3 regions of the Saccharopolyspora sp. NPDC002376 genome follow, and region 2 is predicted to be linked to each of the others. Evidence: riboswitches for the same ligand, from Rfam matches in the RefSeq annotation. Region 2 holds a riboswitch; each other region holds the start of a gene.
The links. A riboswitch is a leader RNA that binds a small molecule or an ion and turns the genes downstream of it on or off. The one in region 2 is predicted to bind cobalamin.
Positions count from the first base shown of each region.

Region 1: linked by a shared signal. The riboswitch ahead of metE (5-methyltetrahydropteroyltriglutamate--homocysteine S-methyltransferase) and the one ahead of ACWCO2_RS27470 (ribonucleoside-diphosphate reductase subunit alpha) in region 2 are both predicted to bind cobalamin.
Region 3: linked by a shared signal. The riboswitch ahead of cobN (cobaltochelatase subunit CobN) and the one ahead of ACWCO2_RS27470 (ribonucleoside-diphosphate reductase subunit alpha) in region 2 are both predicted to bind cobalamin.

Region 1 is NZ_JBSFBZ010000003.1:59,076-64,090, forward strand. It holds gene ACWCO2_RS03250 (ABC transporter ATP-binding protein) at 1-914, opposite strand, end outside; cobalamin riboswitch at 1,087-1,306, shown strand; gene metE (5-methyltetrahydropteroyltriglutamate--homocysteine S-methyltransferase) at 1,427-3,706, shown strand; gene ACWCO2_RS03260 (amidohydrolase) at 3,771-5,015, opposite strand, start outside.
Region 2 is NZ_JBSFBZ010000050.1:2,138-7,152, reverse strand. It holds gene ACWCO2_RS27485 (ABC transporter substrate-binding protein) at 75-1,013, shown strand; gene ACWCO2_RS27480 (glycoside hydrolase family 3 protein) at 1,262-2,284, opposite strand; gene ACWCO2_RS27475 (glycoside hydrolase family 3 N-terminal domain-containing protein) at 2,208-2,681, opposite strand; cobalamin riboswitch at 2,787-3,001, shown strand; gene ACWCO2_RS27470 (ribonucleoside-diphosphate reductase subunit alpha) at 3,116-5,015, shown strand, end outside.
Region 3 is NZ_JBSFBZ010000011.1:119,766-124,780, reverse strand. It holds gene cobN (cobaltochelatase subunit CobN) at 1-1,782, opposite strand, end outside; cobalamin riboswitch at 1,881-2,061, opposite strand; gene ACWCO2_RS10965 (precorrin-3B synthase) at 2,205-3,374, shown strand; gene ACWCO2_RS10960 (precorrin-8X methylmutase) at 3,401-4,027, shown strand; gene ACWCO2_RS10955 (precorrin-2 C(20)-methyltransferase) at 4,024-5,015, shown strand, end outside.

The sequences.
Region 1 (5,015 bases), on a different contig from region 2:
AGCGCGGCGATCTCGCCGTGCCCGGACTCGTGCGCCTGCACCAGCGCCATGTAGGTGTCCTCCAAGGTTGCCCGGCGCACTTCGAGGTCGGCTACGGATTCGCCGTGCTGCGCGAGCAGCTCGCGGACGAAGGCGGTCGCGTCCGCCGCGGAGTGCACGAACCGCTGGCCGTCGACGGACCACTTGATCTCGGAATCGGCGGTGACCTGCCGGGAGAGCTGGTCGGCGGAACCGTCGGCGACGATGCGGCCGCCAGCCAGGATCAAGATGCGGTCGGCCAGCTTCTCCACCTCGTCCAGGTCGTGCGTGGTGAGCAGGACGGTGGTGTCCTCGTCGGCGAGCTGGTGCACCAGGTCGTGGAACTCGCGCCGGGCCTGCGGGTCGAAGCCCACCGTGGGTTCGTCCAGGAACAGCAGTTCCGGGCGGCCGACGATGCCGATCGCCACGTCCAGCCGGCGCCGCTGCCCACCGGAGAGCTGCCGGATGCGCTTGTCCGCGTGCTCGGTCAGCCCGACCGCGTCGACGAGGTCGTCGGTGTTCCACGGCTTGCGGTAGGGCGTGTAGTAGCTGCTCAGGTGTGACAGCAGTTCGCGCACCTTCCACTTGCCGTGGTCGCGCCAGGACTGGAGCACGACGCCGAGCCGCGCCCGCCAGCGCTCGTCGCCGTGCGCCGGGTCGGCGCCGAGGACTCGGACGTCGCCGCCCGACCGCATCCGGAAGCCTTCCAGGATCTCGATCGTGGTGCTCTTGCCCGCCCCGTTGGGCCCCAGGAGCGCGAGGACTTCACCGCGGCGCGCGGTGAAGTCGACGCCTTTGAGCACGTCCGTCGTTCCGTAGCTCATCCGCAGGTCGCGAACGTCGAGCACGGTCGTATCGGTGGATGGCGGTATCGCGTGGTCGTTGGTAGCTGTCATTTCCCCAGTACCTTCTGTAATGTACATTCGTCGATATGTAGTACAGATACTACATCTCCGAAGCGGGGCTGATCGAGTGTGGCGTGGATCTCAGCATCGGAGAGATCGACTTCAGCCGCGGTGGACGGCGGCCGGATACTGGACGGGCCTTGCCAACGGGGGTTCGGTGGATAGCCTTGGCAGTGCTGGTGGTTCGTCCGCTTCCGCGCAGCGGGAGGGGACGAGGCAAGAGGGAACCCGGTGCGAATCCGGGACTGCCCCGCAGCGGTGAGCGGGAACGACCGCCGTCATCGAGCACTGGACGCCAACTTCTGGGAAGCGACGGCCAATAGGAATCTCCGATTCGGAGAGCGCCCGCGAGTCCGAAGACCTGCCGCCGGTGCGCCCGCTGACCGGTGGGCGCGGTTCGAGGTCTCGTGGGAGGACCTGACCGACGAGCGGCTGCTGCCTGCCCGCTGGTCCACGCCCGCACGACCTCGGCACCCCTGATGTCGAGCTCGCGAGGTGAGGACTTGACCGGCAAAATCGGATCGACCGTACTCGGGTATCCCCGGATCGGCCCGAAGCGAGAGCTGAAACGAGCCCTGGAGAGCTACTGGGCGGGCCGTTCCAGCGAGGCGGAACTGCGCGAAACCGCCCGGAACCTGCGCGTCGACACCTGGCGCCGGCTGCGCGACGCCGGCCTGGACTCGGTGCCCAGCAACACTTTTTCCTACTACGACCAGGTTCTCGACACCGCCGTCACCTTCGGTGCGGTGCCCAAGCGCTACACCGAGCTCGGACTCGGACCGCTGGACACCTACTTCGCGATGGCGCGGGGCGTGGATGCGGTGGCGCCTTTGGAGATGACCAAGTGGTTCGACACCAACTACCACTACCTGGTGCCGGAAATCGGTCCGGGCACGAAGTTCTCGTTGGCCGACCGCACGCCCGTCGAGCAGTACCGCGAGGCGCTGGAGGCCGGGGTGACCACGCGCCCGGTGATGGTCGGTCCGCTGACCTTCCTGCTGCTGGCCAAGTCCGCCGCGGGGGATTCCTTCCAGCCGCTGGGCAAGTTGCCTGAACTCCTCGAGGCCTACGCCGAACTGCTGCGCGAGCTGCACCGCGCCGGGGTCGAGTGGGTGCAGCTCGACGAGCCCGCGTTCGCCGCTGACCGCACGCCCGAGCAGCTCAAGGCGCTCGGCGATGCCTATCGGCAGCTAGGCGGGCTGTCCGCACGGCCGAAGCTGCTGGTAGCGGGGTACTTCGGCGACTTCGGCGAGGCCCTGCGGGTACTCGCGGGAACTCGGGTTGAAGCGTTCGGCGTGGACCTGGTGACCGATCCGTCCACTGTGGATTCGCTGTCCGGGGTGCCGGGGTTGCGGGACAAGACGCTGGTCGCCGGGCTCGTCGACGGGCGCAACATCTGGCGCACCGACCTCGACCGCGCGCTCACCACGGCGGCCACCCTGCTCGGCTTGGCCGGTGAGGTCGCCGTGAGCACGTCGTGCTCGCTGCTGCACGTGCCCTACGACGTTCAGGTCGAGGACATCGATCCGCAGGTCAAGTCCTGGCTGGCCTTCGCCGCGCAGAAGATCCACGAGGTCGTGGTGCTCGGGCGTGCTCTGCGGGACGGTCGGGACGTCGTGGCCGACGAGCTCTCCGCCGCACGCGACGCCATCGCCGACCGGGCGGGTGCGACGCGCGTGCGCAACAACCGCGTCCGCGCGCGGCTGGAGTCGCTGCGGCCGGAGCACTCGCAGCGCGGCGACTACCAGAAGCGGCGTGCGGCGCAGCAGAAGTCCTTGCAGCTGCCGCCGTTGCCGACCACGACGATCGGTTCGTTCCCGCAGACCACCGACGTCCGCAAGGCGCGCGCGGCGTTCCAGGGCGGACGCATCGACCGGGCCAGTTACCAGCAGCGGATGCGCGACGAGATCAAGCGCGTGATCGAACTGCAGGAGGCGATCGGCCTCGACGTGCTGGTGCACGGCGAACCCGAGCGCAACGACATGGTGCAGTACTTCGCCGAGCACCTGGACGGGTTCATCAGCACCGCCAACGGCTGGGTGCAGTCCTACGGATCCCGCTGCGTGCGACCGCCGATCCTCTACGGCGACGTGTTCCGGCCGGAGCCGATGACCGTCGAGTGGGCGACCTACGCGCAGAAGCTCACGTCGAAGCCGGTCAAGGGCATGCTCACCGGGCCGGTCACCATCCTGGCCTGGTCGTTCGTCCGCGACGACCAGCCGCTGGGCGACACCGCCGCGCAGGTCGCGATGGCCATCCGCGACGAGGTCCAGGACCTGGAGGCGGCCGGGATCCGGGTGATCCAGGTGGACGAGCCGGCGCTGCGCGAACTCCTCCCGCTGCGTGCGGCCCAGCACGAGGCGTACCTGGAGTGGGCGGTGTCGGCGTTCCGCCTGGCGACCTCCGGCGTCGCCGACTCCACCCAGATCCACACGCACCTGTGCTACTCGGAGTTCGGCGACGTGATCGACGCGATCGTGGCGCTGGACGCCGACGTGACCAGCATCGAAGCCGCCCGCTCGCGGATGGAGGTGCTGGACGACCTCAACGAGGTGGGCTTCGGCCGCGGCGTCGGGCCGGGCGTGTACGACATCCACTCCCCGCGGGTGCCGGACGCGGCGGAGGTGACCGACCTGCTGCGGGCGGCCCTGCGCTCGGTCCCGGCGGACCGGCTCTGGGTGAACCCGGACTGCGGTCTGAAGACCCGCGGCTACGCGGAGGTCGAGCCGGCCCTGAAGAACCTGGTCAGCGCAACGGAAGCGGTCCGCCGCGACCTGCCCTGACCACGCGGGTTGCGGGTGGTGCCGTACTCCCACCACTCACGGCACCACCCGCAGCACCCCCACGTCAGGTCTGGGGCGCGAGGTCCGGCCCGAGGGAGGAGAACTTCTCCCGGGAGACCACGCGGGGCGGGGGCCAGGTGATGTTGCGCGGCGGCCAGGACTGGCGGGTGCGCTTCAAGAACCACTCCGGGGGTTCGTACATCGGCGGCTCGAAGTCGGCGGGCAGCATGCTGCGCCACTCGACGTCCTTGGTGCGCTCGGCGAACTCGTCCTTGAGCGCCTGCAGCCGCTCGGGCTGGGTGAGCAGGTCGATCGCCAGTGCCGCGAGGTACTTCGACGCGGACAGCAGCGCCGCGTGGCCCATGGGGGCCGCGGTGGTCGCGGCGAACGCCCAGTTGTGCGTCTTGCAGCCGAGCGGGGCGACTGCGGTGCCGAGGCTGACGGTCGGAACCTGCCAGCTGATGTCGGCGACATCGGTGGAACCACCGCCCAGGAACACCGGGTTCGGCGGCTCCAGCTCACCGATCTCGGTGGCCGCGCCCTTCTCCGGCAGTCCGAGCGAGGCCTGGATCTGCCGGGCCAGCCGCTGATCGTCGTCGCTGAACCGCGGCGGTCCGATCTGCAGCATGTTCTCGTGCAGCAGCTCGGCGGCCGACTTCGACGGCAGCTTGTTCCAGCAGGCCGCGGTGATCTTGTGCTGCACCTTGGTCTGGCTGGCCTGCGCGGCGGCTTCCGCGCAGGAGACGACCTTGTCGAACAGCACCTTGACCCGCTCCGGGCTGCCCTCCCGCACATAGTAGGAGATCTGCGCGATCTCCGGCGTCACGTTCGGCGCGTCGCCGCCGTTGTTGATCACGTAGTGCAGCCGCCCTGACGGAGCCAGGTGCTCCTCGCGCAGGAACTCGGTCATCGTGGCGAGCATGATCGCCGCGTCCAGCGCGCTCTTGTTGCCCAGCGGGATCCCGCCGTGCCCGGACACGCCGAGGAAGGTGAACGTCACCGCGGTCAGCGCGCTGCTGGTGCCCCAGCCGGTCGAGTTGGTCGTGCCCGGATGCCAGTCCAGGAACGCGTCCAGCCCGCGGTACACGCCTTCGTGGACGGCGTAGGCCTTGCCGATCAGCTGCTCCTCGGCGGTCGAGCCGAAGAACTTGATGGTTCCGCCCACTCCGTTGCGGCGCATGCCCTCGGCGGTCGCCGCGGCCGCGCCTGCGGCGGCCGAGCCGAGCGCGGCGTGGCCGCAGCCGTGCCCTGGTCCGTAGGTCGGGGCGAACGGGTCGTGGTGGTAGACGAGCGGGTCGTGCTGGCCCGC
Region 2 (5,015 bases):
CAGCACTGGATCACGCAGGTTAATCAGGTTAGGCTCACCGAACTTCGACATCTAGTGAACAGGTAGGAAGCACCATGCACCGTCCTCGTCGACTGCTCGCGGCGATCATCGCCGTGCTCGCTCTCGGCAGCGTCACAGCGTGCGGCACGCCTGCACCCGACCAGCCCGCACCGGACGGCGAGGGGCGCGTCGTCACGCACGCGATGGGGCAGACGACGATCGTCGGCACCCCGCAGCGGGTCGTCGTGCTCGACACAGGCGAACTCGACGCGACGCTGGCGCTGGGCGTCAAGCCCGTCGGCACCGTGCTGCCCGACGCCAACAAGTCCCTGCAGCCCTACCTGGCCGACAAGGCCGGCGACATCGAGATCGTCGGCACCATCGGCTCCCCCAACCTGGAGAAGATCGCCGCGCTCAAGCCGGACCTGATCCTGTCCAGCAAGGTCCGCGACGAGGAGAACTACGAGGCGCTGAGCAAGATCGCGCCGACGGTGTTCGCCGAAACCGTCGGCAAGACCTGGAAGGAGAACTTCCTGCTCGACGCAGACGCGCTGGGCAAGAAGGCCGAGGCGCAGCAGATCCTCGACAGCTACCAGCAGCGCGCCGCCGAGATCGGCAAGCAGGTCGGCGACCCGGCCGCGCAGCGGATCAGCATGCTGCGGTTCATTCCCGGCGACATCCGGATCTACGACAAGGGCTCGTTCATCGGCACGATCCTCGCCGACACCGGTTTCAGCCGCCCGGCCAATCAGGAGATCGACCAGACCCACACCAAGATCAGCCGCGAGCAGATCTCCCAGGCCGACGGCGACCGGCTGTTCTACGCGGCCTACGGCGACAGCGCCAAGCAGCAGATGAACGACGTGGTCAACTCGGTGCAGTGGACGACCCTCGGCGCGGTGCGCGAGGGCAAGGCCGTCGAGGTCCCCGACGACACCTGGTTCCTCGGCCTCGGCCCCATCGCGGCCAACCTGGTCCTCGACGACCTCCAGAAGTACCTCACCCAGCACTGACCCCCACCGCGCCCGGGTCCACCTGTCCCGACACACCCGGGCGCGGTGGGAGGTAGGCGATTTCAATGGAAATCGGACGTCTGATTTCCATTGAGGTTTTTCCAGGCTCGTTTTGCGTGGCGGTGCGGGTGCCGGTTGCGGGGGTGGGCTATGCGCCTGCAGCGCATGCGACCCTCGACGCGCGGCGCCGTCGTGCTTCGCGGTCACAGGCCAGACAGGATGAAAAGGCTCATTGGAATCGCGGCGGATCAGCGCGGAGCGATCAGGCGGAGGTCTGCGACGCTGCTTCCGATGCGGAGCTCGTCGAAGCCCGGTTCGACGTCCACGTTCACCGTGACCTCGGTTCCTGCGTCGGCCTCGACGACGGCGAAACCCGCGAGGCGCAGCGGATCCGCGGCATAGACCTGGACGACTTCGCGACCGGCCCGGTCACCGGTGTTGCGGAGCTTCACCCGCACCACGTTGTCGTCGACCGCAGCTTCCAGATACTCCCACGTGGTGTAGCCGAGCCCGTATCCGAAGTGGAACGCCGGCGTCGCACCGCGATCCAGGTAGGCGCGGTAACCGACTGAATTTCCCTCGTCGTAGCGGAGTTCGCCGTCCACCGGCTGCACCGCGGGAAGCGGCACCGGGACGTCGGCCAGCGCCGCCGGGAAGGTGGTCGGCAACCGACCGCCCGGCTCCGCTCGCCCCAGCAGGACGTCTGCGAGCGCGTCGCCGTACTCCTGGCTCCCGAACCACGTCCACAGCACCGCCGGAACTTCGCCACTCCACGGCATGAGCACCGGCGCTCCGGCGTTGACCACCACCACGGTGTTCGGGTTCACCGCCAGCACCTCGCGGACCAGTTCGTCCTGCGCGCCCGGCAGATCCAGCGAACTCCGGTCCCGTCCCTCGGTCTCGACCTCGTCGTTGGTGCCGACCACCACCACCGCGACATCGGCGCCTCGGGCGACCGCGAGCGCCGCGGCGAGCTCGCTCGCGTCGTCCCACTCCCGCGCCCGGTGGCCGAGCTCGACCGAAACCAGGCCCGCGGTGTTCTCCGGGGTGAAGTCCACGGTCAACGCCATCTGCCCCGACGAATCCAGGTCCGAATCCACCAGCACGACGTTGAACCGCTGCTCCGGCGGTTCCAGCAGGTCCGCCAGCAGGTCGTCGACATCCGCCGTGCGCGCCACGTCCGCCGCCAGCACCTCACGGCCCGAGACCTCGGCCCGGAAGTGCCCGGTGCCGTTCACCCCGAACACGTGCTCGCCGAGTTCCGCGCTCACATTCGCCCGCAACCGCAACGACTTCGCCCCATGCGGCAACCCGGACATTCTCGAAGTGCCTGCCGCCGAACGGACTCCGGTGCACGTTCACCGTCGGCGCCAGCACCACGTGCGCACCCCGGCGACGCGCCTCGTCGCCGAACAGCTCCCCCGCCGCCCGGGCCGCTGTCCGGTCCCAAGTGGCCCCCATCGCGGACGCCACCGGCAGCAGCAGCGACGTGTCGCTCTCGTCCCACTCCGTTCCGCGCACCCCGTTCGGACCGTCGGAGAGCACCATCGAGCGCAGTCCGACCTTCGGCATAGGATGCGACGTCCAGAAGCTGGCGCCGGTCAGCAGCCGGGCTTTCTCCGCCGTGGTCAGCTCCTCCAGCAACGACCACAGCTGCGCCTCGTCCACGGGCAACCCCTTTCGGCAGGCTCCGGTCGCAAGTTTCTGCCACCCGGCCGGGGAGCACAACACGCCGATATCTGCCCATTCACATCAGCCCCAAACCCAACATGTAGTGTGTCGCTCGCTGGTGGTTCACCGGAGCGATCTGGTGAGGCAAGAGGGAACCCGGTGCGAATCCGGGACTGCCCCGCAGCGGTGAACGGGAACGACCGTCGTGACCTGACCGCCCATTCCGGGCGGCGGTAGAGCACTGGGCCAACGCCTGGGAAGCCACGACCAGTAGGCCGCCCGTGAGTCCGAAGACCTGCCACCGGTGCACGCGACAAGGCGTGCTGTCCGGGGCCTCGAGGGCGGGTCCGCGTGGACGATCGGCGGCGCTCGTCGCCTTGGTCTTCTCGCGCGCGCTCGTGGTCCGCAGAGCTCGCGAGGGGAGAGAGCCAGTGACGGCCACACTCAACGACTGGACCGAGGTGTCCACCACGGTCCACCAGGCATGCGCCGGATTGTCCGGCGTGTCCGCTGAAGCCGTGCTCGACGAGGTGCGGCGCACCGGCTACGCGGGGATCAGCGACGACGAGCTCTCGCTGGCCCAGATCATGGCTGCCCGCACCCTGATCGAGACCGAACCGAACTACTCGCAGGTCACCGCCCGCCTGCTGCTGAACCGGATGCGCCGCGAAGCGCTGGAGTTCCTCGGCGTGGAGCCGGACTCGGACTACGCCGAGCACTTCGCCGAATACGTGCGCCGGGGGGTGGTGCTCGAGCAGCTGGACCCGGAGCTGGCGAACTTCGACCTTGACCGCCTGGGCCGCGCGCTGAAGCCCGAACGCGACCTGGAGTTCGGCTTCCTGGGTCTGCAGACCCTCTACGACCGGTACTTCCTGCACGAGGGCGGCGTGCGCTTCGAGCTGCCGCAGGCCTTCTTCATGCGGGTGGCGATGGGCCTGGCGCTGCGCGAGGACGACCGCGAAGCCCGCGCGATCGAGTTCTACCAGCTGCTGTCGTCGTTCGACTTCATGTGCTCGACGCCGACGCTGTTCAACGCCGGCACCACCCGCCCCCAGCTGTCCTCGTGCTTCCTGACCACTGTGGACGACGACCTGTCCGGCATCTTCCACTCGATCAGCAACAACGCGCTGCTGTCGAAGTACGCCGGCGGCCTCGGCAATGATTGGACGCCGGTGCGCGGCATCGGCGCGCACATCAAGGGCACCAACGGCAAGTCGCAGGGCGTGGTGCCGTTCCTGAAGATCGCCAACGACACGGCGGTGGCGGTCAACCAGGGCGGTAAGCGCAAGGGCGCGGTCTGCGCCTACCTGGAGACCTGGCACATCGACGTCGAGGAATTCCTCGACCTGCGCAAGAACACCGGCGACGACCGGCGCCGCACCCACGACATGAACACGGCGAACTGGGTGCCCGACGAATTCCTGCGCCGGGTCGAGGCCGACGAGCAGTGGACGCTGTTCTCCCCCGACGAGACGCCGGACCTGCACGACCTCTACGGCACGGCGTTCGCCGAGCGCTACCGCGCCTACGAGCAGGCCGCCGATCGCGGTGAGATCGCGGTGTTCAAGCGGGTCCGCGCGGTCGAGCTGTGGCGGCGGATGCTGACGATGCTGTTCGAGACCGGGCACCCGTGGATCACCTTCAAGGACCCGTGCAACCTGCGGTCCCCGCAGCAGCACTCGGGCGTGGTGCACTCCTCGAACCTGTGCACCGAGATCACCCTGAACACCAGCGTCGACGAGGTCGCGGTGTGCAACCTCGGCTCGATCAACCTGGCACACCACGTGACGGCCGACGGGATCGACGCCGAGCGCCTGGAGCGCACCACCCGCACCGCGGTCCGGATGCTGGACAACGTCATCGACATCAACTTCTACACGATCCCGGAGGCCCGCCGGTCCAACCTGCGGCACCGGCCGATCGGGCTGGGGCTGATGGGCTTCGCCGACGCGCTGTTCGTGCAGCGCATCGCGCCGTCGACGCAGGACGCGGTGGAGTTCGCCGACCGCAGCATGGAGCTGATCAGCTACCACGCGATCAGCGCGTCCAGCCAGCTGGCGGCGGAGCGCGGCCGCTACGAGACCTTCGACGGGTCGCTGTGGAGCCAGGGCGTGCTGCCGATCGACTCGCTGGAGCTGCTCGCCGAAGCCCGCGGTGGTGACATCGACCTCGACCGTTCGTCCACCATGGACTGGGCGGCGCTGCGGGAACGCGTCGTCCGCGACGGGATGCGCAACTCCAACGTGATGGCCATCGCGCCGACTGCGACCATCGCCAACATCTGCGGCGTCAACCAGTCGATCGAGCCGGTCTACCGGAACCTGTACGTCA
Region 3 (5,015 bases), on a different contig from region 2:
CAGCTGCTCCAGCCGCGCGATGTCGCCGTAGCTCTCCGCGCGGGCCATCGGCGGCACCAGGTGGTCGACGAGGGTGGCGTGCACGCGGCGCTTGGCTTGCGTGCCCTCGCCGGGGTCGTTGACCAGGAACGGGTAGATCAGCGGCAGGTCGGCCAGCGCAGCGTCGGGGGAGCAGGAGGCGGACATGCCGGCGGTCTTGCCAGGCAGCCACTCGAGGTTGCCGTGCTTGCCCAGGTGCACCATCGCGTGCGCGCCGAACTCGTCGATCAGCCAGCGGTAGGCGGCCAGGTAGTGGTGGCTCGGCGGCAGGTCCGGGTCGTGGTAGATCGCGATCGGGTTCTCCCCGAAACCACGCGGCGGCTGCACCATCAGCACGACGTTGCCCGCGCGGACGGCGGCGAGCACGATCTCGCCGTCCGGGTCCTGGGAGCGGTCGACGAACAGCTCGCCGGGCGGCACTCCCCAGTGCTGCTCGATCTCGCCGCGCAGGTCCTCGGGCAACGTCGCGAACCACTCCGCGTACCGGCGCGCGGGAATGCGGACCGGGTTGCCGCTCAACTGCTCTTCGGACAGCCAGTCGCGGTCCTGGCCACCAGCGGCGATGAGCGCGTGGATCAGCGAATCGCCGTCCTGGTCGGCGACACCGGGCAGTGCGTCCGGACCGTCCGCCGGGCCGATGTCGTAGCCCTGGTCGCGCAGCTCCCGCAGCAGGCGGACCGCGCTGACCGGGGTGTCCAGGCCGACCGCGTTGCCGATCCGGGAGTGCTTGGTCGGGTAGGCCGACAGCATCAGCGCCAGGCGCTTGTCCTGCGGCGGGATGTGCCGCAGCGCGGCGTGGCGGACCGCGATGCCGGCGACGCGGGCCGCCCGTTCAGGATCGGCGACGTAGACCGGCAGGCCTTCGGCGTCGTTCTCCTTGAACGAGAACGGAACCGTGATCAAGCGGCCGTCGAACTCGGGCACTGCCACCTGCGTGGCCATGTCCAGCGGCGACAGGCCTTCGTCGTTCTCCTCCCACGCGGCGCGGCTGCTGGTCAGGCACAGGCCTTGCAAGATCGGGATGTCGAGTTCGGCGAGCGCGCCGACGTCCCACGCCTCGTCGTCACCACCGGCCGAAGCGGTGGCGGGCTTGGTGCCTCCGGCGGCGAGCACGGTGACGACCAGCGCGTCCGCTTTGCCCAGCTGTTCCAGCAGTTCCGGGTCGGGTGCGCGCAGCGAGGCGCAGAACAGCGGTAGGGCTTGGCCGCCGGCGTCCTCGATCGCCTCGCACAGCGCGTGCGCGAACGCGGTGTTGCCCGCCATGTGGTGCGCTCGGTAGTAGAGCACCGCGACGGTCGGGCCTTCGGTGCGCTGCGGGGTCCGTTCGAGCACGCCCCAGGACGGCGTTTCCGCCGGCGGTTCGAAGCCGTGGCCGGTGAGCAGAACCGTGTCGGAGAGGAATCGGTGCAGCTGAGCGAGGTTGTCCGGGCCGCCATGGGCGAGGTAGCGGTGCGCTTCGGCGCACACCCCGGCCGGCACCGTCGAGCACTCCATCAGCTCGGCGTCCGGGGCCTGCTCACCGCCGAGCACGACCACCGGGCGCGGTCCCGCCAGCAGCGCGTCCAGGCCCTCTTCCCAGGCCCGGCGGCCGCCGAGCAGCCGCACCACGACCAGCTCGACGTCCTCCAGCAGCGGCGGCAGGTCATCCACGCCCAGCCGGGCGGGGTTGCCGAGCCGGAAGTCGGCGTCGGCGGCACGGGCGCTGAGCAGGTCTGTGTCCGAAGTGGACAGAAGTAGGATCATGCGGATCGCTCCTCGGCTCGGCGAACGGCGTCGCTGGGCCAGGGCGCGCTTGCGCAGCGCATGACGGCACCTCTCTCGGGGTTCCTCGCCCCGGTCGGCAGGTCCAACGGCGACCGGAGTCTCCTGGCTCCCGGATCAGCGCTCGCTCCGCCTTCCCGTCCTGTTAGGACAGTGGCATCGTGGAGTCCGCTCCCCGGTGACAGTGGCGGGACCGCGCCGGATTCGCACCGACTTCCTCCGCACATCGCCGCATGATGCTGCGAACTACTTTCCGCAACGGGGTGATCCTACGTCAAGGTTCGCGAGCATGATGCGCGTCGCACCGCGTTTGGTTTGCGTCCGCAACTACCCGGGTCCGTAGTATCTGCCGCGTGTTGCGAAGAGCCAGACCTGAACGGGATGCGTGTCCTGGCGCGTTGCGGGTGCACGAGGCCGCCGACGGCGGACTGGCCCGGATCCGCGTTCCCGGCGGCGCGCTGACCCCGTCCCAGGTTCGTGCGTTGGCTGCCGTCGCGGCGTTGGGGGACGGTGGACTGGAGCTGACTTCGCGGGCGAACCTGCAGGTCCGCGGCCTGCCGCCCGGGGCGTCGCAGGAGCTCGCCGCGCGGCTGCGCGAAGCGGGGTTGTTGCCGTCGGACACGCACGAGCGAGTTCGCAACATCATCGGCTCGCCCTCCGCTGATGGGCGCGAGCTGGTGGACGTGCGAGCGGTGGCGGCCGAACTCGACGCGGCGCTCTGCGCGACTCCGGAGTTGGCCGAACTGCCTGGACGTTTCCTGTTCGCGGTCGATGACGGCAGCGGCGACGTCAGCTCGCTCGGCGCCGATGTCGCGCTGCGAGCGATGTTCGCGGACACCGTCGCGTTGCTGCTCGCCGGAATGGATTCTGGTGTACGAACGACCCCGCAGCGAGCCGTTGGAGTCGCCATCGCAGCCGCCGAAGCTTTCTTGGTGGAGAAGGCAGCGCAGGGCTGTTCGGCATGGCGATTGGCCGAACTCGACGGCGGGGCGCGACGGATCGCTGAACGACTGGGCGCCGAGGCTGTTTCCGCCGATCCGATGCCCCCGGTGCCGACCACGCATGCGCAGGTCGGGCGCGTGATTCGGCGTGACGGAACGGTTTCCGTCGTGGCGGGCGCACCACTGGGCCGTCTGACGCGAGAACAGGTGGATATCATCACCGCCGCATCCGACGCCGCGGGCGAACTGCGCCTGACACCTTGGCGGACCGCGGTCCTGCCTGGCATGCGACCGGACGAAGCCGGTCGGTGGGCGTCGGAACTCGGTGCGCGCGGCCTGCTCACCGACCCCGCTTCGGCCGGGGTCGGGGTGACCACGTGCGCTGGTCGGCCCGGGTGCGCGAAGGCGCTGGCCGATGTCCGGGAAGACGCCCGACGCTCGTCGTCGCTCGGTGACCTGCCGGTGCACTGGTCGGGATGCGAGCGACGCTGCGGCCGACCGCCGGGGCGCGTCGTGGAAGTGCTGGCCACCGAGGTCGGCTACGAGATCGGTCTCGACGGGGCGACGCGGACTTCCGAAGCCGATGTCGACCAGGTATCCGCCGCGCTCGGCGCGGCACGGAGGAAAGTGTGAACGAGAACAGCTCCCGCTACCGCGGGGTGCCCGAATACGTCCGGGAAGGTGCGGAGATCTACCGCCGCTCCTTCGCCACGATCCGCTCGGAAGCCCGGCTGGACGGCTTGCCGCCGGACGTGGCCGGCGTCGCGGTGCGGATGATCCACGCCTGCGGCATGGTCGACCTGGTCGAGGACATCGCGTTCTCGCCGGAGGTGGTGGCCAACGCGCGTGCGGCGCTGCGCGAGGGTGCGCCGATCCTGTGCGACGCCGCGATGGTCGCCGCGGGCGTGACCAGGCGGCGCCTGCCGGCGGACAACCCGGTGATCTGCACGCTGTCCAACGAGCGGGTTCCGGAACTGGCCCGCGAGCTGAACACGACCCGCAGTGCGGCGGCTTTGGAGCTCTGGCGCGATCAACTGGCCGGGTCCGTGGTCGCCATCGGCAATGCGCCGACGGCGTTGTTCCGGCTGCTGGAAATGATCGAGGACGGTGCCGACAAGCCCGCCGCGGTGCTGGGCCTACCGGTCGGGTTCATCGGTGCGGCGGAATCCAAGGACGCGCTGGCAGCGCACCCGAGCGGTTTGGAGCACCTGGTGGTGCGCGGCCGTCGGGGCGGCAGCGCCATGGCGGTAGCCGCCATCAACGCGATCGCGAGCGAGGAAGAGTGAGCAGCAACGGCAAGGGCACGCTCTACGGCGTGGGCCTCGGTCCTGGCGACCCGGAACTGGTGACGGTCAAGGCCGCCCGGCTGATCGAGCAGGCCGAGGTGATCGCCTACCACAGCGCTCGCCACGGCCGGAGCATCGCGCGGTCGGTCGCCGAACCGTACCTGCGGGCGGGGCAGATCGAAGAAGCGCTGGTCTACCCGGTGACCACGGAGACCACCGACCACCCGGGCGGCTACCAGGGTGCCATCGACGAGTTCTACGCGGACTGCGCGGCCCGGCTCGCCGCGCACCTCGACGCCGGGCGGGACGTGGTCCTGCTCGCCGAGGGCGATCCGCTCTTCTACGGCTCCTACATGCACATGCACAAGCGGCTGTCGGGCCGCTTCCGGGCCGAGGTGATCCCGGGCATCACGTCCATCAGCGGCGCCTCGGCGACCCTGGGCCGGCCGCTGGCCGAACGCGACGAGACCTTCACGGTCCTGCCGGGCACCCTCCCGCCGGACGTCCTCGCCGAGCGGCTCGCCCAGACCGACGCCGCGGCGGTCCTCAAGCTGGGCCGCACCTTCGAAGGAGTCCGGGAGGCGTTCGAGAAGGCGGGCCGCCTGGACGAAGCCTGGTACGTCGAGCGCGCAACCACGGACCGCGAGCGCTACCAGCCCCTGGCCGAAGTCGATCCCGAGACAGTCCCGTACTTCTCCCTGGCCCTGTTGCCCAGTCCGGCCAACTCGCAGGGTGGGGTGTCAATTTCGCGAGAAATTGACGTTGCCGAAACCGCAGGTCAGGGTGAGGTCGTTGTGGTGGGGCTCGGGCCTGGTGGGCGCGAGTGGGTGACGCCGGAGGTTCAGGCGGCGCTTGCCGCGGCTGACGATTTGGTCGGGTATGCGCCGTATCTCGCGCGGGTTCCGGACAATCCTCGGCAGCGCAAGCACGCGTCCGACAACCGCGTTGAGTCGGAGCGGGCGGAGTTCGCGCTGGAGCTGGCTCGGCG